Regions from separate parts of the Alishewanella sp. HL-SH06 genome, predicted to be linked through region 4. Evidence: predicted binding sites of a transcription regulator. Region 4 holds the regulator's gene; each other region holds the start of a gene.
The links. The regulator LexA, encoded in region 4, represses DNA repair genes until DNA is damaged. The targets are predictions, from matches to a motif close to TACTGTATNNNNATACAGTA.
Positions count from the first base shown of each region.

Region 1 (7,963 bases), 330 kb from region 4:
CGCATGCGGTGCATGACTAATACCGCTTGTTGTGATTCGGATTTAACCGCAACAAAGCGCATATTCGGTCTGGCTAACGCTTCACAAATGGCTTCGGCATCATTGGCATCGTTTTTACCGCCGCGCCGGTAAGGTGCCACATACTGCGGCGTCATCAGCTTTACGGTATGGCCGAGTTTGGTCATCTCACGCGCCCAATAATGCGCACCACCGCAGGCTTCAATGCCGATAAGCATCGGTGGTTTATTGGCAAAATAGCGCAGCATTTCGCCTCTGGCTAACTTTTTAACCACGGTGGTTTCACTTGATTTAGCATTAACGCCATGAATTTGAAACACGAGCTTTGCAATATCGACCCCACAACGTATAGACTGTTCCATGCGACTTCTCCTCACTTGTGACTGTTTGTTTTGACACTCTCAGTGTGGCACAACGATGCCGGATAGTGAGGGGGAGTCCATGTTATTGCCTTAAACATCGCGGCCTACGGCCGCTGGACTCGCAACAAGTTGCTCGCCGTTTAGGCGGGCGTTAGGTGATCTAGAGCATGGAATATTTAGCACCGGTTATTTCATCAATTGTTATCGGGCTTATATTGCTGAGTCTTGGGCGATGGTTAGAGCGTAAAACCAATAAGAACTTCAAATCTTTGGGTGAGTGGGGAGTTATCGTCGTTATGTTTGCCGCTAGCTTAAATGTTTTTCTTATAAATAAGTTGGCTTTAGATGAATGGGGTATCTTGATTGTATTAATAAGTACGTGGTCTATATTAACCTTTTTTATATTATGCTTCGGCAAGACAAACACCTAACAATGCGCAGCAGTCGCGGCCTTTGGCCGCTGGGACGCCAACCCGCTGCGCGGCTCGTCGCCCCTGTGCTTTGCGTTATAGCTTTTCAAGGGATATTCATGTTTGGCACCAAACTGAAGCATAAAATTTTTTCTAGTGTATTATTTTTGTTTGCTGCAATAGTTTTTATAGGTATAGCGCTAAGTGTTTCTGAGCATAGAGCAGTGTCTTTCGGCAATGTTTCAAGTTTCGGTGCTGCATTGGTGCTTTTATCTTTCGCATTAATTCCTGAGCTTGTCTTTTCAAACAAATTAAGAAAGCAAACCCAAATGGATAAAATCTCACAAAAGATTTTTTTTATTGGTATGTTGATAGTTGTTATAGGGTTTATTGGTAAATTCGCGCTATAACAAACGCCTTAAACAACGCGGCCTACGGCCGCTGGACTCGCAACAAGTTGCTCGCCGTTTAGGCGTGCGTTCTGCTAACACCTAAAAGCAGACTTTAATAACTGTATAGTGAAATGTCTGCAATTGGCACTTAGTGAAGATTCACAGAGCAAATTGGCACCTTATTACTCGTTGAGTTTGTGATGAATATCATCATACTCTGTGATCATTTTGGCCAACTCCTCAAACTTTTCACCATTAGGCGTGCCAGGCTCAGCTTCAAGCAGTTGCTCAATGGCTTCTAATGCAGCTTCATATTCTTGATCGTTTTTTATAGCTGTGTTGATTGTCATCTAGTTACCTAATAATACTCACAGGGAGTGCCTTGCATCCGCAATCACTTGGCAGCTTCAATGCTTACCAAACGCGTTAAATTTCCTGCAGCAGAGATCTGTTCGTCAGTTAGTGTTTGGTCGCTATGCTTTTTCATGCTGATTTCAGCACGATCTTTATCCATCGCACAAACCAGTATATCCCCAACGGTAAATCCTAGCTCAGCACAGAGCGTATCAGGAATTGGGATAAGGTTGTCCTTGGTAATTTCAACGGTATAACTCATGGCATCCCTTATGTAAAAAAAGAACAAGCGTCTTGCTTTGATTAGCTCGGTAGGCATAGTTTGATAAAGAAAAAGGCCAATCAAATCGACCGGCCATTCCCATGTTCCTGGTGGTCTGCAGGTTGCAGTGATATGCCAGGACCCTCAACCGAAATACTATGCGCAATTATGCCTTAAATCAATTATGTGTGATTTTATAGAACTTACTTGGCTACCGGTAAATCCGTCCATTTCGTTGTGTATTGCGGCGATAACATCGCACGCTTCATACTCCATGCCTGTGATGCGCCTTGGCTTGCAAACCAGACCTTGCTGCCCGTTTTGACATTGATGGTATCAATCACCGTCATCAGCGCTTTGCTCTGATAGGCAGGAGGCGCAGGCTCAAATAAATCAACTTGATATACGCCTTCATCATAAAAATCAGCAAGCATGACACCGGCCTTGGCGTAGCGGTATCCGTCTTTCCAGATTTTATCGAGCAGCTTCGTTGCTACTGACAAAAAATCCCGCGTGTCAGCCGAGGGATGAGTCAAGGCCGTGGTGATGCTATTGGCATAGTATGGGTCTCGTTGCCGGTCGCTAAACGGACTGGTACGTATAAACACCGTTAATTGCTTGGCTTGTTGCTTTTCTTTACGCAGTTTCTGACAGGCTCTGCTGATGTATTCGGCTATTGCTTCGTGCATCAAATCTTTTGAGGTGATGCGCTCGCCAAAGGCGCGGGAGCTGATAATTTGCTTTTTGGTGGGAGTGACGTGCTCTAACGTCAGGCACGATTTGCCATTAAGCTCTGCCACAATGCGCGATTCGACCACAGAGCATTGCTGCTTGATAAATGAGGGGCTGGCATCAGCCAAATCCAGGGCAGTGTGAATGCCAAGTTTATTAAGCCTTGCTGAGAGTTTACTGCCAATCCCCCACACTTCGCCGACAGGTAACAGTGCCATCAGTTTGCGTTGGCGGGCTTTATCCGTTAAATCGACCACGCCACCAGACTTATGCCATTTTTTTGCGGCGTAATTGGCTAACTTGGCCAAGGTTTTGGTGGGCGCAATGCCAACACAAACCGTGATGCCGATATTTTGCTGGATAGTATTTCGCACAGATTGCCCAAATGCCGTCAAATCCATGCAATGTGACACGCCAGTCAAATCGAGAAACGCTTCATCAATGGAATAGACCTCAACCGCCGGCGCTAACATTTCAAGCGTGGACATGACTCTGGCTGAAATATCGGCATACAGCGCATAGTTGGATGAAAAGGCGAGCAGTTGTTGCTTTTCTAGTAGGTGCTTTAACTCAAATGCAGGCACACCCATTTTAATGCCAAGTGCTTTGGCTTCTTTAGAGCGAGCCACCACACAGCCATCATTGTTGGATAGCACCACAATCGGCCGCCCTCTTAGGTCAGGGCGAAAAAGAGTTTCACAGCTGGCATAAAAGTTATTGCAATCGACTAAAGCAAAAACAGGTTTCATCGTGTCATTCTTCGCACCACACTGACGACGACACCAAAGACTTCAAACTCGTCTTGCTCTGTCAGCAAAATGGGTTTGTATGCCTTGTTGTGCGGCAACAACTGCTTAATCGGCTTTAAGCACAGCTCCTTGACGGTAAACTCACGATTTAGTGATGCCACAATCACACTGCCATGCACGGCAGTTTCAGACCGGTCTACTACTAAGACATCACCATCTAATATGCCTTTATCTTTCATGGAGTCACCGCTGACTCTGACTAGAAAGGTCGCAGCAGGATGACGGATACAAAGCTCGTTTAAATCGAGCGTTTGCTCAATGTAGTCCTGAGCAGGGGATGGAAAACCCGCTGAGATTTGGTGGCCATAGAGCGGTAAAAAGATAGGCTGATTTAATTGCGCCTTTCCAAGTATTTCGACAGACATAACACGCACCAATATATGTATATTTATACAGTATAGCGAATGGCGAGCGTTTGAAAAGCGCGGCTGCGATGAAATGCATGTTTATATTGAAAGTGCACCAATAAATGCTACATTTCATTAATCGTCTGTTCAACAAGGAGCAATTATGGAGCTACGCATTATCAATGAAGATACGTTTAGAGCACTATTAAGGCAATGGCATGCTGTAGGGAGGGGCCTGCTTACCTTGCCCAAGGTCACACGTACCAAGGATGGCATTAGCGTGGCTATTGTCAGTCTTGATAACGTTACTATCAATACGCTTGAAACGCCCTTTAAAAACTACAAATCCTACTTAAGCTGGTATGGTGACCAACTTGATAAAATTGGGTACTATTAACCTGCTTTTAATTAATGGATTATGCTGATGTTATTACGGTTTTTTCTCTTCGCTGCGCTCGTCTTTTCTGCCTCGCTACTGGCCGCTCCTGCCACATTTGACCGCGCTAAAATTGAAGCGCGGCAATTTATCTACCATGACCGAAACCGTCAGGGGGATTTTTACTGTGGTTGTAACTGGGAATGGGTCGGCCGCTCGGGTGGGCGCATTGATTTAAAGAGCTGTGGCTATCAAGTTCGGGCGCAGCAGACTCGGGCCGAGCGTATTGAGTGGGAGCATGTGGTGCCCGCCTCGAACTTTGGCCGTGCCAGACAATGCTGGCAGAATGGTGGGCGTAAAAACTGCAATGACACAGACCCTGTCTTCAATGCCATGGAAGCCGATTTACATAACCTCACCCCAGCTATAGGCGAAGTCAATGCCGACCGCTCCAATTTCAATTTCACCATGCTTACTCAAGCCAAGCCACAGCATGGTCAGTGTCCGGTTAAAATTGATTTTAGCGCAAGAGCAGTAGAGCCACGCGATGCCATTAAAGGCCAGATTGCACGAACTTACTTCTACATGCACGACCGGTATGACCTCAATATGTCTCGCCAACAACAGCAGCTTTTGATGGCATGGGATAAGCAGTTTCCCGTGACAGAATGGGAGCGAGAGCGAGATAAACGCATTGCAAAACGCATGGGGCATTCAAATCCCTTTGTAACCGGTGAGCGCACCTGGTCTCTTGGGCATAAAAACCGCGCTGAGGGTTTGGTGACCCAGCTACCTTCAAAGCAAACACAGCAAACACCAAGTGCGCCAAGCTCCCTGCCGATTAAGGCCAACAAAAACAGCAAGGTTTACCATCTCCCTGCAGGCTGCCCGGGATACCAACAAATCTCACCGGCAAACACCATCGAGTTTAAAACCGAGCAGGAAGCGATAGCTGCAGGGTTTAGAAAAGCTGGTAATTGCAGGTAAATTTTTTTGTTGAATTCATTTATCGATCAGGAGTCCGCTTGTCCTTATCTTGACCAAATACATTCTTAAGTAAGTTGATTTACTGAACTACCCAAGCAACTGTTTCGCAAAGGTTTTAATGACCTGTTCACGGAAGGTTCCAGCAAACTCCAGTGAATAAAATGCGTCTTCAAAACCTATAAGGTCAGTTTGCACAAATCGGCCTGAAGACAAGGGGTAATTATTCAAGTTGCCTCCATTGGTGGCATTTTTTGTTTGGGTATGATGTTGTTGCAATTCATTTGGTTGCTGCTCGATGGAACGAAGAACACCTCTGTTTGGCATCTCATCTTGAATGCGATTTGCAAACATTTTGAGCTGAGCTTCGGCAAAAGTGTACAAAAACCCCTGTGAATATATATCACTATCACGAACCCTTAAAATTCGTCCCAAAATTTGACGGAAATAGAGTTCTGTCCGCACAGTTGTTAAATGGCAGCACACCTGAAGCCGAGGAATGTCTGTACCTTCTGCAATCATTCCAACACTGACAATCCAATGCGTTAAACCATGTCGGAATTTATCAATAATTGCTTGTGGATTTTTTTCTTTGTAGGTAACAATCACAGCTGTTTGATTAAAATTTGTCTCCAAAATCTTCTTGAGTTTTCTGGCATGTTCAACAGAATGCGCAACAACCAGACCACCAGCATCTGGTGTCAGTAACCTTAGCGACAATAGTTTGTTCACAGACAATTTTAGAATGAAATTTAAGGCATCCTCATTTTCGAGGATCTGTTGATACATTAACTCAGTTTTGCTCAACGCCTCATTAATAGATTTAAAACATTTTTGGTTTATTTTACAGGCATCATTGTCAATTAATGTGATGACAGGTTGTCGGCATACCCCATCAGCCACAGCCTGAGCGAGAGTATATTGATAGTTGATAACTAGCTCGTCAGCATGACAGTAGTCAGCAAGAGCTATTGGAAGATTATCTGTCCTCCAGGGGGTCCCTGACATTAATAGCGTATAATCAGCCAGTTCAAATATAAGTTTTAAAATCTTATTTCCCCATGCGTTAGGGATAGCATCCAAACCGCCGGCGCAATGGTGGATTTCGTCACAGATGACTAAAACTCTCTTTTTCTTTGCTGGCTCTAAATACTCTTCTTTTAGCGTTAGCAGTTTTTGATAGGTCATTGACTCCCCGATTGAGCCCAGGCCATTATGAAAAAGCGTCGGCATACGTTGATTGCAGGTTCTGTAAATGCCATCGCGCACTTCAGACGAGGGAGACAGACATAAAATTAGATCTATCATCATTTCTTCATCGTGCATTCTGGCGCCTAACTCTGCGCACGCTACACTTTTACCTCCACCAGGTGCCGCAGACAGTAAATAAGTACGTTGGCCTTGTTTAAAAGCGTTTATAGTTTTCTGAACAAAATCTGCCTGCCAGTTTCTCAGACGCATACATTCAACCTATTAAGTACTTTTTCTAATGCTGAATATTGTGCAGTTAATAACAGCGTATTCTGCTCGGCCTCTTTACACAGCACCTCTGTAATATCTCTAATATCACTAATGACACTGATTTCAGGATTTTTTTTCAGCTTTATCAAATACTCCCACTCTAAGTGCGCGGCGCGAGCTTCAGCTTCAAGTGTCTTACATTGTTCTCTCAGTTTTTGAATAGCTTTTTCTGAAGTGTTGTTTTTGCTTTGCGTTTCAGACCCTTGGGCTTGTGCAAGCTCGTACCTGCGGGTACCACCCTCATCGAGCTTTGACTGCAAAACACCTTTTCGTTCCAAAAAACGCATGGATTTATCAGATTTAACTCTTGCCTGTTTAACCGTGAGCTCAGGATGCATTTCCATGAATTTTTCAACAACTTGGTATACGTAGCATCCATCCTTAAAAAACTCTGAAATTATTTTTTGCACATCTTCACTAACGCTGTACGCTCTTGGCATAGCTAACTCCGGTTTTAAAGTGGTTGTTTCCTAAGTGGAATCTTTTTTCTTCTCAGGTATCTCACAAAACGTTAGTATTACATAATTGGAGAAAATAACCCACAATCGCCACTATCCAGAGACTAAAAAAATGCATTATTTGTGTCGAACAACCCATTCCCCAAACGCCTCAAAGAGGCTCGAATCGCTAAAGAACTTTCTCAACGTAAGCTGGGCCATATACTTGGTTTCGGAACGACAGCCAGCTCACGTATGAACCAATATGAGCAAGGTAGCAGAGTCCCTGATTTCGAGACTTTGGAGAAAATCGCAAAAGAACTTGATGTTCCAGTAGCCTATTTTTTCTGCTCATCGGATAAGTTAGCAGAGCTAGTGAAGATTTTTGGGAATTTACCAGAGTCTGATCAGGAGAAATTGCTGGAACAAATACGCAGTAGTCAAAATAAGCCATTAGTAGATTAAAGCTTTACCAAACTCTCATCCTAACAAAATAAGATCTAAGTCACTCTTACATTAGCAATCACAGTAGTTGTCAAAATGATCATCAATCACTAAATAGTGATAATGGTAAATTACTGCAATTAGTGGTAAGACAAATATGCAACAAGTGGTAAAGAGGAATTGCATTTACATGGTAAGTTAAATGCAAATAACCACAAAAGTCCTTTTCTTTCCAAAAAACGCATGGATTTATCAGCTTTGACTCTTGCTTGTTTAATTGTGAGCTCAGGATGCATTTCCATGAATTTTTCAACAACTTGGAACACATAGCAACCATCGACAAAAAACGTTGAAATGATTTTCAGCACGTCTTCACTAACGCTGTACTCTCTGGGCATGGCTAACTCCGGTTTTATAGTGGGTGTTTCCTAATTGGAATGTTTTTTCTTCTCAGGCATCTCACAAAACGTTAGTATTACATAATTGGAGAAAATAACCCACAATCGCCGCTATCC
Region 1 covers NZ_CP199752.1:406,306-414,268, forward strand. Annotated here, with positions in the region: gene ACUJFK_RS01830 (IS110 family transposase) at 1-380, opposite strand, end outside; gene ACUJFK_RS01835 (hypothetical protein) at 548-811, shown strand; gene ACUJFK_RS01840 (hypothetical protein) at 814-1,200, shown strand; gene ACUJFK_RS01845 (hypothetical protein) at 1,365-1,532, opposite strand; gene ACUJFK_RS01850 (hypothetical protein) at 1,577-1,798, opposite strand; gene umuC (translesion error-prone DNA polymerase V subunit UmuC) at 2,002-3,279, opposite strand; gene umuD (translesion error-prone DNA polymerase V autoproteolytic subunit) at 3,276-3,704, opposite strand; gene ACUJFK_RS01865 (hypothetical protein) at 3,850-4,083, shown strand; gene ACUJFK_RS01870 (endonuclease) at 4,111-5,049, shown strand; gene ACUJFK_RS01875 (DEAD/DEAH box helicase) at 5,137-6,507, opposite strand; gene ACUJFK_RS01880 (hypothetical protein) at 6,498-7,007, opposite strand; gene ACUJFK_RS01885 (helix-turn-helix domain-containing protein) at 7,149-7,469, shown strand; gene ACUJFK_RS01890 (hypothetical protein) at 7,589-7,846, opposite strand.
Region 1: the regulator LexA is predicted to act here: its motif matches at 3,718-3,737, upstream of umuD (translesion error-prone DNA polymerase V autoproteolytic subunit).

Region 2 (7,963 bases), 1.3 Mb from region 4:
ATCTTCCAACTCGCTGGCATCAAGCAGTTGTTGTTCACTGAGGCCTGAAGCCCATAACCTCGCGGCAATTTTCTCAGCCGAAGCGGTATTCTTGTGAAAATCTACAGCTTTAGTTTTTGCTGGTTGTGGCTGTGGTACCTGAGCTGTCGTTTCAGCATCAGACCCTGTCGTGCTGACACAGCCAGATAACAGTGCCAGTAAAACTACGGCAGAGATTCTTACAGACATAACGGAGATCCAGTTTTAAAAAAAATAAATATTACCTGTCTGACAGCTCAATGCAAGTCAGGATTTAAATTGATCTTTGGCTGCTCTTAAGTAAGTAAACAGCTCAAGAGCCGAACTTTGTTTAAATTTGTGTTGTAACGCTTTGTTTTCACAGCGTAAAAAAGGATTGATCTTTTTCTCTAATGCTAAATTAGAAGGCAAAGTTTCCTGATTATTTTGTCGCTTTAACTGACTTTGCTGCTGATAATCTAGTAAATCAAGGTTATCGGGCTCAACCTCACGGGCAAAACGCAAATTTCCCAAGGTGTACTCATGTGTGCAATACACTTTAGTGGTACTGGGCAAGCTAGCGAGTCGTTGCAAAGATTGCAGCATCTGCGCGGGTGTCCCTTCAAATAAGCGGCCACAACCGCCGCTAAATAAGGTATCACCGCAAAACAAAACGTCCGCTGAATAATAGGCTACGTGCCCAGCCGTATGGCCCGGCACTTGTAGAGTCTGACAGTGCCAATTAAGTTCCGGAAAATGAATGATGCTATTATCGGCAACGGTTTCGGTTAATAATCGAATTTTATGTTGTTCTGCCTCAGGGCCGATGATCCGAACCTCAGGCCACTGCTGTTTTAATTGCGCCAGGCCTCCGGTATGATCAGCATGATGATGAGTAATTAAGATCCCAAGCAATTGTTTGCCGGTTTGCTGAAGGTACTGATTGACCACCGTGGCATCACCCGGGTCAACCAGCAAACAATAAGGTTGGTTCGGGCGTGACATAACCCAGATATAATTATCCTGAAAGGCATGAATAGGGCTAATATCCAGCATTGGGAACTCCTTTGTATTTAATCAGGGCAGAACATTAACATGAAACCGGCACTTCGTGACAATCATCCTGCAGTCCCTTCCGGCTGGCACTGTTTTCGGCAAGGCCATGCCTTAGCCAGTGCGCTGGAGCAGGAATTAGAGCCGTGGTTGCAAAAAATCTTCGGTTATTACTTATTGAAGATTGGTGATTTAAGTAGCCAATTAAGTTTACCCAGTGCCCGCTTACGCCAACAATTAACGCTAGGCTCTGCCGAAGGGCAAGCAGAACTGCCCTCCGGCGCAAAAATGATTGCTGAGCCCGACGCGCTGCCAATAGCGGCAGCGAGCGTTGATGCGGTGCTATTAAGTCATTGTTTAGAATTTCAATCCGATCCGCATCACGTGATCCGCGAAGCGCACCGGGTGTTAATTGGCGATGGTTATTTATTGCTTAGCGGCTTTAATCCACATAGTGTGCTTGGGTTAACCCGCTTTGCGCCTTGGCTAAAAAATGAATTTCCGTGGCAAGGTCATTTTTTTAGTGCGGCGAGGATTAAAGATTGGTTGCACTTAATTGGTTTTGAAGTGGTCGGTGAGCAGCGGTTTTTTTGCAGTTCAATGTTAAGTCTAGATTATAAAGCTGGGCGTTGGCAACGTTTCAGTGAACGTCATTTACGCTATTTTGCGTCGAGTTATTTGTTGGTGGCGCGAAAAAGAGAATTACCCTTAACGCCGATCCGGCCAAAATGGCAGGTACAAACTGGCTTTTCTACCGCACAGGGCATCAGTGCGAGGCATGGCGCCCAGCGCAAATCAATAAAATAAAGCTAAAAAAGCCCAACAGATCCGCCAAGGCAGTTGGGCATCGTTGTTGCGTTAACGCTTTAATCGTGCAACTGTTCAATACGATAGCCGCGATCGGCCAGTAATTTTAATAGGCCATCTTCACCGACCATATGCAGTGCTCCCACTAATACCATCGTATCCTTACCTTCCAGTTGTGTTAGCGTATCCAGCCAAGCATAGTTGCGTTTTGCCAAGGTGATTTGATAGATCTCAGGGTTTTTTTTCATGTCATCAATGTATAGATCAGCCAATTGCTCAGCATGACCACTGCGCCAAGCGGCCTTCATTTGTGCCAACATGCTTTCGATTTTTTCTAAATCTTGTAAGGTTGAACTGATCACTTTGTTGGCGTCAATTTCATTTAATGCTGTCAGCACCGCCAGATGTTCATCGACCGTTTCTAACCCACTTATGCGCTTTTGCTGTTGCAAGCCTAATTGCAAATAGTGCATATCTACGCCGGTAGAAGCGGCACCAAGGCGTTGCAGTTCTTGTACTGAAATCATCATTGCGGCAAAAGCCGGTTTAAATTGTTCTATGGCAGTGAGTGGCCATTGCCGCTCTTTCGCCATGGCTTGCAGCTGCTGATACACTTTATTGGATAGCACATCTTTTAAGTTCTGCCCCGGCCGATAAGTGTTTTGAGACATCATCTTATTCATCCCTGCTGGGCTGGTAAGTTGTTGCATGTCGGTTTCAAAAATCAAATGCTGGCTGGCATTAAAGGCGGTATCAAAAGCGTTAGGGAGAGGGAAGTCGTTTTCACTGAGTAGATGCACTGTGCCAACTAAGTAAAACTGGGTTTGATCTTTACTCACTTGCCAAACAGAAGCGGCAAAGACCGCTTGGCTGACACCGAAAAACAGCAATAATCCAATACAAAGTAGTTGCCGCATAGCAAGCTCCTTCATTTAATATTAATATTAAGAGAAGAAGCCCGCCTTGTATTGTTACCACATCAAATCATCAGGAATTTGGTAAGCGGCATACGGATCTTCTTCATCGGCCTGTTCGACAGGGCGATCCTGTTGCACGATAACGCTTTCTGGTTGGCGCTGTGCAATTTTAGCAGCAATCGCTGCGGGCACTAACACATAGTTTTCACCCTGCTTAACGATCGCAAGTAAACCACGAGTTAATTCATTATGCAACTTGTTATTAACGTATAGCCGCTTAACTACTTTGCCGTCGGTAAAGTTAAAGGCCACTTCACCACTGGGCTTAATAGTATTGCTCGTTATTAATTGTGAAACTTGCGCCGCAATGGCTTTTTTCTGCAACAACTGTTCTTTTTGGCGGTTTAATTCTTGATCGCGTGCCACCTGCTCTTGGCGGCGTTGCTCGGCCAGTAAGGTGGCCTCGGCAACCACTTTTTGGTTTTTACCTGATTGCACACGTTGCTGATGTTGTTGCTTTTTTGCCGCTTTTAGTTTTTTCGGATCGGCTAAACCGGCTTTAAGCAGTTGCTCTTTAAAGGCATTACTCATGAGGTTACTCTTAACGAATTATGGGAATATTGCTTATACTAGCTCGACACAGGGCACTAACTCAAATCTGTCAGTTGAGGTATCATAGGTGCCTATCGTAAAGAGAGGTATATTTTGGTTTTTCAGGACTTAGGGCTGGACCCGCGATTATTGCGCTCGGTACAACATTTAGGCTTTGCCACGCCTACAGAAATTCAGCAAGAAGCTATCCCTGCAGTATTGGTGGGCCGTGATCTGATGGTCTCGTCAAAAACCGGTTCGGGTAAGACCCTGGCTTATTTGTTACCGATGATGCAGCGGCTGTTGAAAAGCCGCCCTTTGTCTAAGCAAGATGCCCGTGCGTTAATTTTGGCACCCACCCGCGAATTGGCAAAACAAGTGTATGCACAATTACGCTTGTTTGTGTCAAATACGCCTGTTACCGCAGCATTAATTGTGGGCGGCGAGAATTTTAATGATCAAGAGAAGCTATTAAAACGCCAGCCGACCGTCATAGTGGCGACGCCTGGGCGTTTTTTAGATCATCTAGAGCACAAGTCAGTGTTTCTGCAAGGCTTAGAAATGCTGATCTTAGATGAAGCAGATCGCATGTTAGACTTGGGCTTTATGCCGCAATTAAATGCCATTAACAAAGCCGCCGAGCATCGATTACGTCAAACCTTATTGTTTTCAGCAACCTTAGATCACACTGAAGTTGATGAGCTAACGGTTGCCTTATTAAAAAACCCGTTTCGGGTTGCCTTAGGCAGTGGGCATGAGCAGCACAGTGATATTCAGCAGCAATTTATGTTTGCCGATAACCTCACGCACAAAGAAGCCTTATTAGCACATGTGCTCAAACACGAGCCGGTGAAACAGCTCATTATCTTTACCGCCACTCGTGACGATGCCGAGCGCCTAGCGACCGTGTGTGTTGATAACGGTTTTAGCGCCATGGGCTTAAGTGCTCGGTTAAACCAAGGCCAACGTAATGCGGTGATGCAGCAATTCGCAGCCGGTAAATATCAAGTGTTAGTGACCACTGACTTAGCCTCGCGTGGCCTAGATTTACTGCAAGTGACTCATGTTATCAATTTTGACTTGCCAAAACACCCCGAAGAATATGTGCATCGGATCGGTCGGACGGGTCGTGCCGGTGCGAAGGGGCAGGCTATTTCCTTAGTCGGACCAAAAGATTGGGCATCACTGCAAAAAATTGAAGGTTTTTTACGCCGGCCTGCAGAATTTAGCGAGGTGGAAGGTTTAGTGGCGCGCTTCAAAGGCCCAACCGAGCCAGTAGAAAAAGCCGGTAAAGCGGCGGCGAAGTCAGCTAAAAGCACCACGAAAGCTAAACACTCGGGCAAGCCCAGCGCGAAAACGGTGAAAAAAGCCCCGGCGAAGGTGTTCTTCCAAGGTGGCGATGACGGCTCCGCGCCGGTGCGACGTAAAAAAACACCACAAGATTGATGGTTTTTTCCACATTACTGCTACACTGAGTAAGTAAGGCTTAGCAGTCCTTGCCGGAACGGCCCAACAGAAAACTATTTTCTGTTCGTCTCGGTATTTATATTGACCACTTAATCAGCATCCCTGATAATGCGGTCGAAGTAAGTATCAGCTCGATGACGTGGCCGGTATTATTTAAGTCGCCGGAATTTCGGCAAAATTTGTTAAAGTAAGAGAGTGTTATGTCACAGTTAATTTCTGGTACAGTTAAGTGGTTCAATGAAGATAAAGGTTTTGGTTTTATCGAGCGTGAAGGCGGTAAAGATGTGTTTGTTCACTTCCGCGCTATCAACGGTACAGGCCGTAAAACGTTAGTTGAAGGCCAACAAGTGACCTTTATCGTTACTGAAGGCCAAAAAGGCCCACAAGCTGAAAACGTAACTGTTATCGGTTAATTAGTAAAGATTTTAAAGAGCCGGCCTTAGCGCCGGCTTTTTTATTGCCGAATACCTTGCCTGAGTGACGCCTCTAAAAAGTGGTGCCTTCTAACGGTAGGGCTAATTGTTCATGACAAGCCGATTTAAAGCCCAGTTGTATGCCAATTAAGCGCACGCAGTGCTCTTGCCTGCGTTGCCAAGCCTGCGCTAATAGTTGTGCCAATAAGCGCGGATCTAAACGATGATATTGGGTTTCTACTGTGGTTTGCCGAAAATCACTGAATTTTAATTTCACGCCAATTTTTTGTAGTAATGCCGCTTTACCGCTTTGCGCTAAACGCTGCTCTAAGGTGGGTAATAACTGTAGCATTTCTTGTTCGGCTTGCTCTAAGTTCGCAATGTCGTTCGGCAATGTCTGTTCTACACCGATCGATTTACGTTCACGATCTTGCCGGACCGGGCGTTCATCAATACCTTGGCTGCGTTTAATTAACGTAGCGGCGAAGCTGCCAAAATGCCGAGATAACAAGGCAAGTCGCTCTGTACTGATCTCTTCACCTGGCTGACAAATATCACGGCAAAAATGAAATCCGAGTTTCGCAAGTTTCTCTGCGGTTTTTACCCCAACGCCGGGGATTTTGCGCAGGGCGAGTTGCAGAACAAAATCGTTGATAGCCTCAGGCGGGATCACAAATAAACCATCGGGTTTTTGTTCATCACTGGCGATTTTGGCGAGAAATTTATTGGGCGCTACCCCAGCAGAAACGGTTAAACCGGTTTCTGCTAACACTGTGCGGCGAATATCCGCAGCAATCAGCGTGGCGCTGGCTTTAAATTGCTTACAATCGGTGACATCTAAATAGGCTTCATCTAAAGATAGTGGTTCGACGTGCTCGGTATAACGGCGAAATATGCTTTGGATCTGTTGGCTAACGGCTTTGTATTTATCCATGCTACCGCGCATTAAGGTTAGATGCGGGCAACGCTTTAAGGCTTCATGTGTCGGCATGGCGGAGCGCACACCAAAAGCCCGAGCCGGATAATTGCAGGTGGCAATCACGCCGCGTTCAGATCGACTACCGCCAATAGCTAACGGAATATGCCGCAGGGCAGGGTTGTCGCGCATTTCAACCGCGGCAAAGAAGCAATCCATGTCTAAATGGATAATTTTTCGATGCGACATAATCCTGCTGCAAATAGCGCTGTATGAATAACCAGTAATTTACGCCCCTTGTAACACGTTGTAAAGCAAGTGGCAGTATTTCTGCACAGCCAGTAAGATTTTTTTAGACTCCATCTCATTTAGCTGTCTGGATGTCTGTTTTTTCAGTGCAAGAATTAAAAAATAAGAGTAGAATAACCAACAATTTTTAGACTGTTGTCAATCGATCAGCGTGGTAGCCGCGCGCAGGAGAAAGCATGTTAAAGCGTGAAATGAATATTGCAGATTTCGATCCGGAATTATGGCAATCCATGGTACAAGAAACTGAACGTCAAGAAGCCCATATCGAGCTTATCGCTTCAGAAAACTATGCCAGCCCTCGGGTATTGCAGGCGCAAGGTTCACAGTTAACGAATAAATATGCCGAAGGTTATCCGCATAAGCGTTACTACGGTGGTTGTGAATATGTTGATTTAGCCGAAGATTTAGCCATTGCTCGTGCTAAAGAATTGTTTGGTGCTGACTACGCTAACGTACAGCCACACTCTGGCTCACAAGCTAACTCAGCGGTATTTTTAGCGTTATTAAACGCTGGCGATACCATTTTAGGTATGAGCTTAGCGCATGGCGGTCACTTAACGCACGGTGCGAGTGTCAGCTCATCCGGTAAACTTTATCATGCTGTGCAATATGGCCTGCATCCCGAAACCGGCGTAATTGATTATGATCAAGCCGAAGCCTTAGCGCTAGAACACAAACCTAAGCTGATTATTGCTGGTTTCTCTGCTTATTCTGGTATTGTTGATTGGCAGCGTTTCCGTGATATCGCGGATAAAGTCGGTGCATACTTACTGGTTGATATGGCGCACGTAGCCGGTTTAGTGGCGGCGGGTTTATATCCAAACCCCGTACCTATTGCTGATGTCGTGACGACGACAACACACAAAACCTTAGCCGGTCCACGTGGTGGTTTAATTTTGGCGCGTAAAAACGAAGCCATTGAGAAAAAGTTAAACTCAGCGGTGTTCCCAGGCGGCCAAGGTGGCCCTTTAATGCACGTTATTGCGGCAAAAGCAGTAGCCTTTAAAGAAGCCTTACAGCCTGAATTTAAAGTGTATCAACAACAAGTGTTACTAAATGCCAAAGCCATGTGTGCTGAGATGATCTCTCGCGGTTATAAAGTGGTATCAGGCGGTACGGAAAACCACTTGTTCTTGATGGACCTCATCGACAAAGATATTACCGGTAAAGAAGCGGATGCGTGGTTAGGTTTAGCGCACATTACCGTTAATAAAAACTCAGTGCCTAACGACCCACGTTCACCTTTTGTGACCAGTGGCTTACGAATTGGTACTCCGGCTATTACCCGTCGTGGCTTTAAAGAAGCTGAAGCACGTTTAGTCGCCACACTGATTTGTGAAGTGTTAGACAGCCGTGGTGATGAAGCGGTTATTGCATCCGTCAGAGCCCGTGTTTCTGAGGTATGTAGCCGTTTCCCAGTTTATGCGTAAACTAAAATAACATGTTATGATGGCCGCAAATGCGGCCATTATTTTATCCGGCCATCTCAAAAA
Region 2 covers NZ_CP199752.1:1,365,098-1,373,060, forward strand. Annotated here, with positions in the region: gene ACUJFK_RS06345 (LysM peptidoglycan-binding domain-containing protein) at 1-228, opposite strand, end outside; gene gloB (hydroxyacylglutathione hydrolase) at 286-1,053, opposite strand; gene ACUJFK_RS06355 (class I SAM-dependent methyltransferase) at 1,093-1,857, shown strand; gene ACUJFK_RS06360 (TraB/GumN family protein) at 1,917-2,774, opposite strand; gene ACUJFK_RS06365 (DUF2058 domain-containing protein) at 2,829-3,365, opposite strand; gene ACUJFK_RS06370 (DEAD/DEAH box helicase) at 3,480-4,811, shown strand; gene ACUJFK_RS06375 (cold-shock protein) at 5,033-5,245, shown strand; gene dinB (DNA polymerase IV) at 5,319-6,410, opposite strand; gene glyA (serine hydroxymethyltransferase) at 6,647-7,900, shown strand.
Region 2: the regulator LexA is predicted to act here: its motif matches at 6,428-6,447, upstream of dinB (DNA polymerase IV).

Region 3 (7,963 bases), 290 kb from region 4:
ACCAAACAGTTGATTGGTATCTGTGGTTTATTGCAGCGCGAACAGCTTGATGCGCCCGATCTTGGTTATGCCTTGCTCGAACCTTATCAGCAACAAGGTTTTGCTTATGAAGCTGCCAAGGCCGTGTTGCAGTGGGCGGTTACGCTACGGATACCATCGTTGTATGCCATTGTTAATGAAGATAATACGGCTTCGCAGGCCCTGTTACACAAGTTGGGTTTTGCTTACCATAGCCCCTTTAGTTTAACGCCTGAACAGACCGGTTGGTTATATCAACGAGCATTACCAATAGCTTAAATGACGTTGCTAAACACCGCCGCTTAACAGCCACATTCCTGTAGTTTCCGTTCTAGTTGCGCAATACGCTCCTGTGCTTGTTCACGATAGCGTGTTAAACGCTCGATGGTCGCGGCTGAATTGCTCTTCACAAAACTCACTTGTTCTTCAAATTGCACTTTCTGTTTATTAAATTGAAAGCGTTCTAGTTGAATTTGCTGCACCGCCTCGCGCTGTTGTGCTAATTCTTCCCGTAACTGTTTGATCGTTTCGCGTTGCTCGGCCTGATGTTGCGAGGTAATGCTATTTTGATGTTTCAACAATGCTAAATGAGCGCGTAATTGTTCCACATTGTCGCATTGTTCAGGGTTATTCGGTTGCAACAAGGCTTTTAATTCGGCTAATTCGTGTTGCACGTTATGCAGTTGATCCGCTTGTGCTGCATTAATGGCTAGCGCCTCATCCCGCTCTGCTGTTAACGCACTGAGTTGCTCGCTTTGCGTTGCCTGCTCGGTGGCACTGTGTTGTGGCGAGGCCAGTTGTTGCAGTAAGTCTTGGTGCTGTTGCTGCAGTTGTTGCAATTCTTGCTGTAACTGAAGGTTTTCTGTTGCCGTGGCCTGCTCGGCGGCACTGTGTTGTGGCATGGCCAGTTGTTGCAGTAAGTCTTGGTGCTGTTGCTGCAGTTGTTTTAATTCTTGCTGTAACTGAATGCTGTCGGCTAATGCAGATGGCTCTGCTGTGGTTTTTTGACGGCGTATCTGACTCAACAGCGTATCGCGCTCAGAGCTGAGTTCAGCACATTGCTCGGAATATTCGGCCAGTTGCTGATGGATCTGTTTTTTCATTTCAAAGTGTTGGCGTTGCTGCTCTGTCAATCGTTGTTGTAAGGCATCATACTCGGCCTGTAGCTCAGAAAAATGCTGTTGCTCTTGTTGATACTGCACCACCGCGTTTTGCGCTGCACTTAACGCTTGCTCGGTGTCTTGCTGTGCGCTTTTAGTCTGCTGCAACGTTGTTTCAAGTACTTCGAGTTGCGTTTGAGCTGTGCTTAATTGCTCAGCCAGTTGTTGCTGTGCCGCCTGCTTTTCCTCTAATTGAGCAATTAACTGCTGTTGTTGTTGATACTGTTGTTGTAACTCAGACAATTGCTGCTCGGTGTCGTTAAGCTGTGCTTGCTTTGAGGCGAGAGCGGTTGCGTGTTCAGAGGCTTGAGCATTGGCGGCAGCCACGGCCGCTTGGCTGGCGGTTAGTTGCTCCGTTGCCTTGCTCAGTTGTTGTTCTAACTGGCCCAGTTGTTGTTGCAAAGCGGTGCGTTCTTGTTGCAGGCTGGCAAAGTGTTCTGCCTGAGTGGTCAGTTTCTGTTGTTGGCTGTGCAATGTTTGCTCTAAAGCCGTTTTACGCTGTTCCAACTGCTGCCATTGCTGCTGTGCCTGTTGTAAGTGCTCAACCGCAACCACTTCACCTTGCAGTGCTTCGGCTAATTGTTTTTGCAACTGCGCCGTTTGTTGCGCGCCTTGTCGCTCGGTTTCACGCAGAAACGCTTGCATAAAATCGTCACTGAGTATTGGCGCTTGCTCAAGCTGTCGCTGTTGGGCTTGCTCGTATCGCCACTTTTTATAGTGTGCTATCACCGTTGCTTGTGCGTCAGACACTTTAGACAAAACATAATCTAGCGACACGGTTTTACCGGTACTTTCTAGATCATCACAAATTCTTTTAACATCAGTATATTGCGACATTTTCTACGCCCTCACAGCGAAGCAACAAAACCAGAGTAGGCAAGGAACCCATGTTCACAGCTTAGAAAATAGCCAAGTTGTCAGCAATGTCGATCTACTCAATAATTATGCTGCGATTGCTTTTTAAATATTAAAGCCTCTAAGTAACTAAAATAATTCATTTTAATTTTTATTTGGCGAGTTAAGTTAACGGTCAAAATTGTGGTTTTAACCATCAATATAATCCTTAGGTATTAGTCAGTGTCACAAGTTTTTGCTATTTAATGTTAGGCAAGGTAAATTAACTGATTATTTGTACAGTGTATTGTCTGATGATTTTATACATTGCAGAAAAGCCCAGCGTTGGCCGTGCCGTAGCCGATGTGCTCCCCAAACCACAGCAAAAAGGCGATGGCTTTATTAAAGCCGCCAATGGCGATGTGGTGACTTGGTGTATTGGTCATTTACTGGAACAGGCAGAACCTGAAGCCTACAATGCCGATTACAAAAGTTGGCGCAAAGTCCACCTGCCAATTATTCCAATAGAATGGAAACAACACGTTAAGTCGCAAACCCGCCAGCAATTTAATGTGGTTAAAAAACTGATCAAAGAAGCCGATGTGTTAGTGAATATGGGCGATCCGGATCGTGTCGGGCAAATTTTGGTGGATGAAGTGATTAATTATGCGGGGATCAGTCAAGCCAAGCGTGCGGCCACCAAGCGCTGTTTAGTGAATGACATGAATCCGGCGGCGATCAGCAAAGCCTTAAAGGATTTGCGCCAAAACACTGATTTTATTCCGTTAGCCACTTCAGCCTTAGCGCGGGCAAGGGCCGATTGGTTGTATGGTATTAATATGACACGGCTATGTACCTTACTAGGCCAAGAGCATGGTTATCAGGGCGTGTTGTCGATCGGCCGTGTGCAAACGCCGGTGTTGGGGTTAGTGGTGCACCGCGATCTAGAGATTGAGCACTTTGTAACGAAACCCTTTTATGAGGTGTGGATAACGCTGCAAACCCGCAGTGGTGAGCAATTTAAGGCAAAGTGGCAACCAAGTGCCGCCTGCGAGCCTTACATGGATGAAGATGGCCGGGTGTTACTGAAAAAGTTGGCCGACACCGTGTTAGCAAAGGTGAGGGGCCAAACGGGCCAAGTTAAAGCCGTGAAACGCGAACAAAAAAGTCAGGCTGCACCCTTGCCTTACAATTTATCCTCATTACAAATTGATGCGTCTAAACGCTTTAATTTAAACGCGCAAAAAACCTTAGATATTTGTCAGCAATTGTATGAACGCCATAAGTTAATTACCTATCCGCGTTCTGATTGTCGTTATTTACCGGCGGGTCACTATGCTGAGCGGCAAAAGGTAAGCCAAGCGATTGCCAGCAGTAGTTCGCAATTAAGTGAGGCCGTGAAAACAGCAGATTTAAACTTAAAAAGCAAGGCCTGGAATGACAGCAAGGTAGGGGCGCACCATGCCATTATACCTACCGAGCGGGTGCTGGATGTGCAGCGTCTTTCGCTAGATGAGCGACATATTTATGAGTTAATTGCCCGACAATATTTAATGCAGTTTTATCCGGCGTTTCGTTATAGCGAGCATCAAATTGATACTGAAGTTGCCGGGGGGTTATTTGTCGCCAAGCAAAAATCGACCGTCGATCTGGGCTGGAAGGCCTTACTTGCACGTTCCGGTTCAACTGACGAAGAGACGAATGAATTCAGTACAGCCTTGCCGGCAGTGCAGCAGGGCGATCAGGTTAATTGTGTTGAAGGGCAACTGGATGAGAAGCAAACCAGCCCGCCGAAGCATTTTACCGACGCTAGCTTACTGGCCGCTATGACCGGCATCGCGCGTTATGTTACCGATCCAGAAATAAAAAAAGTGCTACGCGATACTGACGGTTTAGGCACTGAAGCCACGCGAGCAGGCATAATTGAATTGTTGTTTAAACGACAGTTTTTAACGAAACAAGGTAAAGAGATCCACGCCACACCCATTGGCCGGCAATTAATTCAAAGTTTGCCGCAGCGCATGGTGGTGCCCGATATGACGGCACACTGGGAAGCGCAGCTTGAAGCGATTTGTGAAAAACGCTTGCGATACGACCAGTTTATGCAACCGTTACAACATGGCTTAGTCGAGCTCATTACCGAAGTTAGCCAGCAACATGGGCAGTTTTCGGGATTAAAAGGGCTGGGTCAAAACCGCTTTAGCCGCAGTAAAACCGGTCGGGCTAAATTTGCCGCCAAGAAAACCAGCAGCAAAGCAGCAAGGAAAACAACCTCAACCAAAAAAGCGGCCGGCAGCACTCGGTCTCGTCGCAGCAGCCAATAAAAAACCGCAGTTACAACCTAACCCAAAAGAGTTATAGCCGCTTAGGCTGTTTACTAATAAAACACAGTAAAACAAGGCTTTTGCGCAATAGCGCTAATTCAGGTGTCGCTAACAAGAAGGATGCACTAGGCTATAAATAGAGCAAGATAACCGTAACAGTGCAGTGCTTATAGGCTGGCACTAGCTATATTGCAAAGATTGCCTACACTTTAATAGTGTCATGGCAGATCAGACAGCCAGCGCTGTTGTACAACAGAGAGGGTGCACAAATGATTTTGTTAGTTGGTGGTGAAAAAGGTGGCAGCGGCAAAAGTTGTCTAGCACAGAATATTGCTGTGTACTTTTCCCGCGAGAAAAATGCTAATGTGATGTTGGTCGATTGCGATCCGCAACGCACCACGTCAGATTGGGTGCAAGAGCGACACATGAATCCAGAATTGCCTTGGCTGAATTGTGTGCAAATGTACGGCAAAATTCGTTATGAGCTGAAAAGCTTAGAAATGCATTACGATGTGGTTGTGGTGGATTGTGGTGGCCAAGACAGTGTGGCTTTACGTTCAGCGATGGTGGTGGCCAGTCATGTATTATTTCCACTAAGACCGAAGCGCCGCGATTTAAAAACACTCGAACACCTTGAAGATTTGGTCAGTGCCTGTAATGTAGTTAATCCAGAGATGATTGTGGGTTGTGTTTTAACCCAGTGTCCGTCACTACCCAATCAAGCTGGGCGCATTTTAGATGCAAAAGAGGTCTGTAAGAGCTTTAATTTACGTGTGCTCGACAACATTACTTACAGTCGCAACATTTATGACGATAGCGAAGAAAAAGGCTTATCGGTAATGGATGTGGATAATGAAGGTAAAGCAGCCTCGGAAATGAAATCGATTATTGAAGAATTGCTATCCATGAGGGCGATACAACAAGATGGCGCTAAGCGACCTGAAGAAAAAGTCTTTGCCGTCAAATAAACCCAGTTTTACCACTGAAGAGTTTATTGATGATGCAAATAATTATGCCTTGGGGCTGCCGCAAATTGTCAGCTTGCGGCAACTATTACCAGACGAGGATGAAACGGCTAAACTGCCGATGCGTCATGCGACTTTTACGTTAAGCGAAGAGGCGATTGCCGCCTTAGCCGAGTTAAGTGAATTAACCGGTGAATCTAAATCGAAACTGATCCGCACCTTAATTAAACGCGCCACGCAATCAGTGCAAATTGATTTGGCGCGCTTAAAACCCACAACATCAAAAAAAGATTAACGATTGCATCAGCATTTTGTTGGAGATAATCGCCTAGTTAACTAAAAACGCGTAGGCAGTTACATAAGCCGTTTCTTGAAAAACTTTTAGGCCGGTTGATTTAAAATCTACAGGTAAAGGATGACGTTTAATGCGATCTTTTACTGCCGCACCCGACAAAATGGTGGTGGGACAAGTGGAAATTAATTGAATTGCCGCTTCAATTTTAAACCCTACCGCACCGCCCGCAAATTTACCCTTTTGTGGTCGTTCTTTAATGATCAGATGCTCAATTTTATAATCTTCGACCAATTTTTTTATCGCAAATTGAAATTTTTGTACGCTTTCAGCTAGTTGATCTTGGCTTAGCGCGATTCGATTAACCCGACATTCCGGAAGATCAAATAAGCCGTCTTCTAAATTCATTAAACATAAAATGGCTTCACTGCCTTTTATTTCGATCCCGCAGACGCGCATGGCAATTTCCTGTTAGTTATCTTGTAATTGGTTTAAATGTTTTTCGATAATCCGGCAGCTTTTTTGCTGCACCTCACCAAAAAGCAAAGAATTAAATTCTTGGTTTACGCAGTAGGTTTGCCGATATTCCAAAATACTGCTGCGACTGGCTGCCGCATTGTTTAGTAATTTTTGTTGGCCAACCCCAAGGTTTTCAGTTAAGGCGGTAAATTCGCGCTGTACCGCAATCACTCCACGATCTTCCTGCTGCCAGCTTTCAGACACCACAGACTCTACCTTGTTAAAAAACATATCTCGGTAGGTTTTAAGTGGCTCTCTGCCAGAAAAAGTGATTAAAAGTAAGATAATAAAGGCAAACCAAAAAAACTTTTTCATAGTTAAGGCTTATAATTGCAAGCGATGCCTCATTCTAGCGGAATTCAAACGCTTTCGCATTAAAGTGTTGTGATATATGGCGCTAGCTTATTTTATGTCAAATAATTTCGGTAAGAGCCTGATATACTGAGGCCATCACCAGTTGTCACCCAGTGCCATGTTATTGTTGAGGAAGACCAGTGGATAAGCAAAAAATTGACGTGAAAAACATACCGGTTGAAGTGAAAATTCATCGACCTGCCGCTGATACCACAACGAAATATGCTTCACGCGATCGGATCTATATTCGTTCGGTGAAGGGATTACACCAAAGCCTGCGTCGTAATATGGGCTTTATCTTTATGTCGTTGTTTTTTCTTTTGCCATGGATCCCATATCATGGTCAGCAAGCCATCTTGTTGGATATTGGTGAGCAAAAATTTAATATTTTTGCCTTAACCCTGTGGCCACAAGACTTTACCTTATTAGCCTGGATTTTTGTGATTGCCGCTTATGCGTTGTTTTTTGTGACAACCTTTTATGGGCGGGTCTGGTGTGGTTATCTTTGTCCGCAATCGGTGTGGACTTTTACCTTTATGTGGTTTGAAGAGAAGATCCAAGGCACGCGTAATCAGCGCATGAAGCTTGATCAGGCGCCGATGAGTTTTAATAAGTTTTGGAAGAAAGCCCTAACGCATTTTTGTTGGTTGGCTTTTGCATTGTTTACCTCATTAATTTTTGTCGGCTACTTTACGCCGATTGGCCCACTATTCCTTGATTTCTTTACGCTGCAAGCCGGGTTTTGGGCGGTGGTGTCAGTATTGTTTTTTACCTTTTGTACCTATGGTAATGCCGGCTGGATGCGCGAAATTATGTGTACGCATATTTGCCCCTATGCGCGTTTTCAATCAGCGATGTTTGATAAAGACACTTTTACCGTAACCTACGATGAAGCGCGTGGAGAAAACCGTGGACCTCGAAGCCGCAAAGATACCGATTATAAAGAAAAGGGCTTAGGCGATTGTATCGACTGTAACTTGTGTGTGCATGTCTGCCCTACGGGCATCGATATTCGCAACGGCTTACAATATGAATGTATTAACTGTGGCGCCTGTATCGATGCTTGTGACGATACCATGGACAAAATGGGCTATCCCAAAGGCTTGATCAGTTACACCACCGAGCACACGTTACAAGGTAAACCGGCCAAGGTGTTCCGGCCGAAGCTGGTGGGGTATTTCCTTGTCTTAATTTTGGTCTGTGTGGCTTTTGTGGTGAATTTAACTATTCGTAAACCGCTGGAGCTCGACATTATCCGCGATCGTGGCGCCTTGTACCGTGAAACGCCAGAAGGTTTAATTGAGAATACCTATACCCTCAGTATTATCAATAAATCGCAGCAACCTAAAACGCTGAACCTGTCGGTGACGGGCATTGAGCAGTTAAAATGGATTGGTGATACCGAAGTGTTATTAGCCGGGGGCGAAAGCCGCAATGTGGTGATTAGTCTTGCTTTAGACCCTTATTATGCGAAAAAGCCTGTACTAGACGTTAGCT
Region 3 covers NZ_CP199752.1:358,678-366,640, forward strand. Annotated here, with positions in the region: gene ACUJFK_RS01590 (GNAT family N-acetyltransferase) at 1-297, shown strand, start outside; gene ACUJFK_RS01595 (hypothetical protein) at 321-2,015, opposite strand; gene ACUJFK_RS01600 (DNA topoisomerase III) at 2,327-4,336, shown strand; gene ACUJFK_RS01605 (AAA family ATPase) at 4,606-5,304, shown strand; gene ACUJFK_RS01610 (ribbon-helix-helix protein, CopG family) at 5,291-5,596, shown strand; gene ACUJFK_RS01615 (DUF3010 family protein) at 5,630-6,052, opposite strand; gene ACUJFK_RS01620 (hypothetical protein) at 6,065-6,427, opposite strand; gene ccoG (cytochrome c oxidase accessory protein CcoG) at 6,607-7,963, shown strand, end outside.
Region 3: the regulator LexA is predicted to act here: its motif matches at 2,298-2,317, upstream of ACUJFK_RS01600 (DNA topoisomerase III).

Region 4 (7,963 bases):
CACAACAAGAATAACGACCGGAATGGTCGTCCACAGAATTTCAACCTTGGTACTTTCATGAAATGAAGCCGGCTGCACCCCTCTTGCTTTGCGGTGAAGGATCATGGATACAAACATAATCCCAAACACCACTGCACCGATAGCACAACAAATCCAGAAGATGGTCATATGCAGTTGATAAACCTGCTGACTGATCTCCGTAGCGCCTTTGGTCATATTCAAAGGCATAGATGTTGATGCATTTGCCGATGCGGCAAAAAATAGGGTCGGCAGCGACCAAACCAGACAACGCGTGTTTGTCACTGTACTTCTCCTCTGTCATTTGCATTGCAAACTGCAGAAACCAAGAACACAGAACTACACGGCTTTTATGTAAACCCATCCTGACCGAATCTATGTGATAAGTTTCGCAATTTCTTATTTTTATTATTTTTTGTGATTTCGAAGCAAGCGCTGAAACCAGCAACTGTTAACTTTAATTATTTTTTGAACAGTTACCGCTTAAGAATTGTCCAGTATGAGCGTTATGTAAACCCCTAAAATGCAAAAGCACCGATAAAACCAAGAGGTCATACCAGTGCAATTATAAATTAACTTGTTGAACAGCGACTATTTTATAGCCAACTGCCGTTACGGATCACACCTACAGCAAGGCCTTCAACGGCAAATTGCTGTTCACGTAAATCGATTTTAATCACCTCAAAATCTGGATTTTCAGGAAGCAATAAAACTTCATGTCCTTGCCGCTGGAAACGCTTTACCGTTACTTCATCATCGACACGGGCGACAATCACTTGGCCATGTTCTGCTTGAGTGGTTTTATGCACGGCTAACAGATCGCCATCGAGGATGCCGATATCTTGCATACTCATACCTTGTACCCGAAGTAAAAAGTCAGCATGGGGTTTAAATAAATGCGCATCAATTTGATAATGATTTTGTACATGCTCAGCGGCTAAGATAGGTTGGCCAGCGGCAACTTTACCCACCAAAGGCAAACCCAATTGCTCGGGAACGGAATCGTCTTCCAATAAACGAATGCCTCGCGAGGTACCGGGCATCATTTCCAGTACCCCCTTTTTAGCTAAGGCTTTGAGATGTTCTTCCGCTGCATTGGCAGATTTAAAACCTAAACGCAGCGCAATCTCGGCACGCGTGGGTGGCATTCCGGTTTCTTGTTGGTAATCTTTGATTAATTGCAGAATTTCGGCCTGACGAGGCGTTAATGGTCTCATAATGCTGGCTACCTATACAGTAAGTACTGTCAGTATATACAGCCTTTTTCGAAATGCCAAGCGTTGTTCTGCAGCTGAATTTGCCAGCTTACGCAGCTGTGGTATTCTTAGCACTGTTCAGTTTGCTCGGTATCATTATGTTCTCAAGCTTGTCGTTACTGACTTTATTATTAAAATGGCCTATTCGCCTACTCGTTAAATTCAAAATCGTTCCTGATAACCCCCTACAACAACTGGGAGTTAATAAAGAACGGCCATTATTTTATATATGCCACACCGAATCAGCCAGTGATGTCGCCACGCTGCGTCGCGTTTGCCAGCAACTAGCCTTGCCCGATCCGCTTAGCCATGTCGAACTGCGGGGGCAGAAATTATCACGCATCTTATTTCTCGAAAAACCTCACCAAATCATTGGTGGCCGCAGCGATACCCGTGCATTAAAGCAAGGACAAACATTACTCGCGGCTCATTTAGCCAACCCCAAATTACAGGCACAGCTGATGCCGATCTCGATCTTATGGGGCCGTGCACCAGGTAAGGAAGACAGTATTAAATGGTTACTGGGGGAAGCACATTCACCTAACTGGTTAGCTAAGTTACTGATTGTATTTATCTCAGGTCGACACACGCTGGTGCGCTTAAGTAAACCAGTAGATCTACAACAAATGGCTGGACAATTTGGCGCTGAAGCCAGCACTGCCAGAAAACTGCTGCGCATGTCACGGATCCACTTTTATCGACAGAGACTGGCAGCAACAGGGCCAAAACTGATGAACCGCAGTCAGTTATTTAATGCGCTATTAGCCACGCCTGCGGTTAAAAAAGCCATCGCCGATGAAGCGGCTAACCGCAATGGAGATTACGCCGCAGCGCGACAAGAAGCTCGCAAATTACTGCAAGAGATTGCAGCCGATTACCGCACGTCAACTTTACGTTTTGGTGATCGTATTCTGACATGGTTATGGCAAAAGCTTTATGCTGGCATTAAGGTCAATAATGTCGACACTTTGCGCGATCTGGCGCAAAAAGGACATGAAATTGTTTATGTACCTTGCCATCGAAGTCATATGGATTACTTGCTACTCAGTTATATTATTTATCATCAGGGGTTAGTGCCACCGCATATCGCCGCAGGCATTAACTTAAATTTCTGGCCTGCAGGCACGATTTTTCGTCGTGGCGGGGCATTTTTTATTCGACGCAGTTTTAGTGGCAATAAGTTGTATTCAACCGTTTTTCGCGAATATTTAAGCTTGCTGTTTATTAAAGGTTATGCGGTGAAGTACTACACCGAAGGTGGCCGGAGTCGCACGGGACGTTTATTAAACCCTAAAACCGGCATGCTGGCGATGACCGTACAATCAATGCTGCGTGGCATCGATCGCCCCGTTACTTTAGTGCCGGTTTATCTGGGTTATGAGCATGTCATGGAAGTAAACACTTACCTCAGTGAATTGCAGGGCTCTGGCAAGAAAAAGGAATCGATTGGTGGTGTACTTAAGGCGATCCGAAATTTACGCGATTATGGCTTTGGCTATGTTAATTTTGGTGAACCCATTTCACTCAATCAGTATTTAACGCAGCAAATACCGGATTGGAAAAGCGAGATTAATTCTCTTGAAGCGCCTAAACCGCAGTGGCTGAACCCGCTGGTGGCTAAATTGTCTGAGCAAATTATGCGACATATCAATCAGGCCGCGGCATTGAATAGCATTAATTTGCTGTCACTGGCGCTATTAGCCAGCGATAAACAAGCCATTAGTCGGCAAGAGCTGATCCAGCAACTTGACTGCTACCTGCAACTACAACAAGGTGCCCCTTATCATAGCTTGGTGACACTGCCGCATATGTCTGCCACAGACATGATTGATCATGCCCTGCAGATGAAAAAAATCCAAGTCAGTCGGGATAGTTTCGGTGATGTCATCAGCTTAACGCCAGCTAATACCGTATTGATGAGCTATTATCGCAATAATATTCTGCATTTATTTATTATCCCAGCCATCTTAGCCTCAGCCGTTTTACATCAACAACAAACGAGCCAAAGCCAGCTAATTCGTATTGCCGAACAATTGTATAGTTTGCTACGCCAGGAATTATTTTTGTATGTGCCCTCGGTAGGCAACTACGTAAAAACCATCTTGCAACAACTTACGCATCAGGGTTTAGTCCGGTTAGATGATGAGTATTATCGTGCGCCCTCTCAACACAGTCGCGAATATGTGATGCTGGAGCTGCTCGCACATAATGCCGAGCATACTTTACAGCGTTATGCTGTGGTCTTTAATTTATTGCGCGCGCATGGCCCATTAGATCGTGCAGATTTAGAGCAGCAAAGCCATCAGTTGGCGCAACGCTTGCTAACACTACACGGTATTAATGCGCCGGAATACTACGATAAAAATTTATTTGCCACGTTAAGTCAGGCACTAAAACAGGCAGGCTATACTCAGTTGGATCAAGACAACCGAGTATGTGCCACGGCAGAGCTTAGCACCCTATCTCAAACCGTGAATGTGCTGCTTCGCAGTGACGTACTGCAAAGTATTAATAGCATTATGCCGAAAGAATGTCGGGCTTAATCAGCACTGGCATACTCGCGAATAACGCCCTGTTGAATGGTGGTTGCTACAAGGCGGCCCTCACGCGTAAAGAAGTGGCCGTGCACCAAACCACGGCCGCCTGATGCCGCAGGGCTATCTACTGCATATAACAACCAGTCATCAAAGCGGAAATCATGGTGAAACCACATGGCATGATCAATCGTGGCCACTTGCATGTTTGGCGCTAAAAATGAGCGACCATGCGGTTGCAGTGCCGTGGGTAAAAAATTAAAGTCAGAGGCATAAGCTAAGAGATATTTATGCACGCGTAAATCATCCGGCATATTGCCATTAGCTTTAAACCAAACAAAACGCTTAGCGGCACTCACTTGTGGCGAAAAAGGGTTTTGAAAATCGACAGGTCGCATTTCAATCGGTTTTTCGCAGATAAATTTACTGCGTAACTTCTCTGGAATTTGTGCCGCATGTTGCTGATAAAAGTCTAAATCAGAAACTAATTCTTCCGGTGCCGGTACTTCGGGCATGGCAATTTGATGCTCAAAACCCACTTCACCGGTTTGAAACGACGCGGTCATATAAAAAATGGGTTTGCCAAATTGAATAGCGCTGATCCGTCTGGTGCTAAAACTCTTACCATCGCGGATGTTTTCTACTTCATAGACAATCGGTTTGCTGGCATCACCGGGTCTTAAAAAATAAGAGTGAAACGAATGGATTTTGCGCTCTTCAGGTAAGGTTTCTTTCGCCGCAGATAATGCCTGCCCCATCACTTGGCCACCAAACACCGCTTTGAAGCCTAAATCTTGACTTTGGCCACGATATAACCCTAACTCAATGCTTTCTAGCTTCAGTAAAGACAATAGATTTGCTAATACCTGACTCATATTCCGGCCTGTTCCATGATAAAAAGTCCTGTTATTCTGCCGTAATTCATGGAGACTGGCAAAATGAACTATTGGATATTTAAAACAGAACCGGCCGAATGTAGCATTGATGACTTTGCTAATGCGCCAGAACAAGCTATTGTTTGGGAGGGTGTGCGCAATTATCAGGCACGTAACTTTTTACGAGATGCCGTAAAAATTGGCGACCAAGTGCTGATCTATCATTCCAGTTGCCGCGTTATAGGTTTGGCAGGAATAGTAGAAGTTGTCCGGGCGGCTTACGCTGATCCCAGTCAGTTTCAAACTGACAGCCCATACTATGATAAAACAGCAACAACTGAGCAACCGCGATGGACCGCCGTGGATTTGCGATATTTGACACGATTCTCGCAAGTGGTCAGGTTGGACAAAATCAAAAGCTCAGTTATGATGAAAAATCACTCGTTAACCCAACGAGGAAATCGTTTATCTGTCATGCCGTTATCTAAAGAACAGTGGCAATCATTACTTGATTTACAGTAATGCAGTGCAGATTAATCGATCTTAACCATCTTGGAGCCCAGTATGTTTGCAACTCAGTCACAAGAAAGGCGCCGGATTAATAGGGACATTGATTATTTTTGGCAACAACTTAGCTTAGCTCAGAAATTTGCTGTTTCTGAACTGCAGCGGTATGGTTACCAATTACAGTTTGTTAGGAATATGGCATTTGGAAAAATTGCGGTGCTTGATTTTGATGGCAAGCTGGCAGCCATTGATCATCATGGTGAAATAGATACCGCACCCAATATTGTCTTACGTCATTAAATTTGTTTGCCTGCTGCTTATTACAGCTTCGCTTCAGGTTTAAAATAAGTATGCCGGCACTTGCCGGCATACTTATTTAGACTGATTTATCTACTCTGTAGCCAGTTTTTGAGCAATATAACGCCGAACTTGTTGCTCTAACACCGCTAATGGCACACTGCCATTACCTAATACCACCTGATGAAACTCTCGAATATCAAAACGCTCAGCAAGTTTCTGCTCGGCCTCTTGTCGCAAACGTTTAATGGTTAGCTCACCCAACTTATACGACAGAGCCTGCCCTGGCCAACTGATGTAACGGTCAATCTCGGTTTGCACATTATGTAACGACAGTGCGGTATTTTGTGCTAAGAAATCGATAGCCTGTTGCCGACTCCAACCTAAACTGTGCATACCGGTATCCACAACTAATCTGGCGGCGCGCCACATTTCATAAGTTAAGCGGCCAAAGTTACTGTAGGGATCCTGATAAAAACCCATCTCAATACCTAAGTACTCCGCGTATAAGCCCCAACCTTCACCAAAAGCTGAGGTGTAAAAAGTACGACGATAATCAGCCAGTGTTGTTTGCTCTCTGGCCAAGGAAATTTGTAAATGATGGCCCGGCACCGCTTCATGCAGCGTTAACGCTTCCATTTCATATAATGGCCGCCGATTTAACGCATAGGTATTAACCCAGTAAAAACCCGCTTGATCATCACGGGTTGCTCCCGAATAACGACCGGTTGTGTATTTAGGAGCAATTTCAGCAGGGACTTCTACCACACCATAAGGTGTCCGCGGCAATAGCTTGAAAAAACGCGGTAATTGCGCATCGGCGCGTTTTGACAAATACGCGGCGTAACGCAGCAGTTCGTCTGCTGATTGCGGATAAAATTGTGGATCGGTGCGTAAAAACTGAACAAAGTCAGCAAAACTGCCGTCAAATCCCAAGCTATTAATCACTTGCTGCATTTCAGCTCGAATACGTTTTACTTCAGCCACACCGGTAGCATGCACCTGTTCAGGTGTTAATTTTAACGTTGTGTAATGCTCTAAACGATTTTGATAAAACGCCTTACCATCGGGCAAGTTGCTTGCGGCAATATCATCCCGCGCCCCAGGCAGATACTCATCAATCATAAACTGATAAAACGCTTGAAAAGCCGTATTCACTTCTGATCTGATCACATTTTTGGCTTGTTGTTGATACTGCTGCCATTGCATATCGGTTACAGCCGCCGGCTTTTGCAATAAAGGCTGAAAAAATACGCTTTGTTCTATATTTGTCACAATATAAGAGCTAATACTTTGCTCGTATCCCGCCAGCACGGCCTTAGGTTGAGTAATACCCTGGCTTAAACCTTGACGCATCCAGCTAATTTGCTGCGACATATACTGGGGTACCGCTGCTAACTTCTGTAAGTACTGCTCGATATCGTTAATGTCTTTGATGGCAGTACGCTGCAAGCTAAACGCTAAAGCAGTATGAAAACCGGATTCAGATGTCAGCGGCATCAGATGGGCATTAAAACGATACTGGTCAATTTCATCAGCTAAACGATAGGCCAAAATGGCATGGTCAATTTGCTCTTGTTCAGTTAACTGCGAGCTGTCAATCGCCAATAAACGTTGCTGTAATGCTAAACGCTGATTTTGCCGCAAGCTCATGGCTTCAGCAGACATATCCATTAACTGCCCTGGTGCGGCAGTTTGAAGAGCTCTTTCCGCCAACCAAATGGTATTTGCCACCTCTTCAAAACTTAAGGCTGCTGGTGCGGGCGCTTTTGAAGCACAACCACTCAGCAAGGCTAATGCGGTTAATACGCCTGCCACTCTTTTTATTGTCATTAGCATAAACACACCCTGTTTTAATCGCTCATTCTTGATTGTAGCGGCTTTATTCTCAGATAGCAGCCCTACGAAACGCAGTATTACTGATGTCTATCGTGAGAATTAAGTAATGGAATTTTAAATTCCGTATCAACTTTGGGATTTATTCACTGAATATAACAAATTATCCATAAAACCTGTTGCCACTGACGTTATATCACGTACTATGGTTTTGTAAATTAACAGCTTACCGTTAACGGAGCTCTAAGTCGTGCTATGAAGTATAAAGATACGATGCAGCAAGCCACGGATAAAGCCGCTCAAGTCGTTGCTTTTCTGAAACATAACCAGCTGGCGGCTCATCCGACAAACTACACGGTTGGGTATGAGTATATCAGTGGTAACAACAACGCGTTGTGCCAAGCAATTGAAGAAAAACTGGCTGCAAAAGCCCGCTTTGATGATTTTATTATGGCGGAGTTATACAACCGTCATTTGCTTCCCGAACAACAACAACAAGAGCAGTTACTGCAAGATGTTTCTGGTATGGTCACGCGCCTGTCTGGTTATACCGACTTAGCGGCTGAAGCCACTGAAGATTTTATTGATCAGCTTGATCATACCGTGTTTAAACTTGAACAAGATGCCATGCCAATGCCAC
Region 4 covers NZ_CP199752.1:71,379-79,341, forward strand. Annotated here, with positions in the region: gene coxB (cytochrome c oxidase subunit II) at 1-228, opposite strand, end outside; gene lexA (transcriptional repressor LexA) at 615-1,235, opposite strand; gene plsB (glycerol-3-phosphate 1-O-acyltransferase PlsB) at 1,316-3,817, shown strand; gene tesB (acyl-CoA thioesterase II) at 3,814-4,683, opposite strand; gene ACUJFK_RS00380 (EVE domain-containing protein) at 4,747-5,205, shown strand; gene ACUJFK_RS00385 (hypothetical protein) at 5,248-5,490, shown strand; gene ACUJFK_RS00390 (DUF885 domain-containing protein) at 5,581-7,320, opposite strand; gene ACUJFK_RS00395 (GGDEF domain-containing protein) at 7,579-7,963, shown strand, end outside.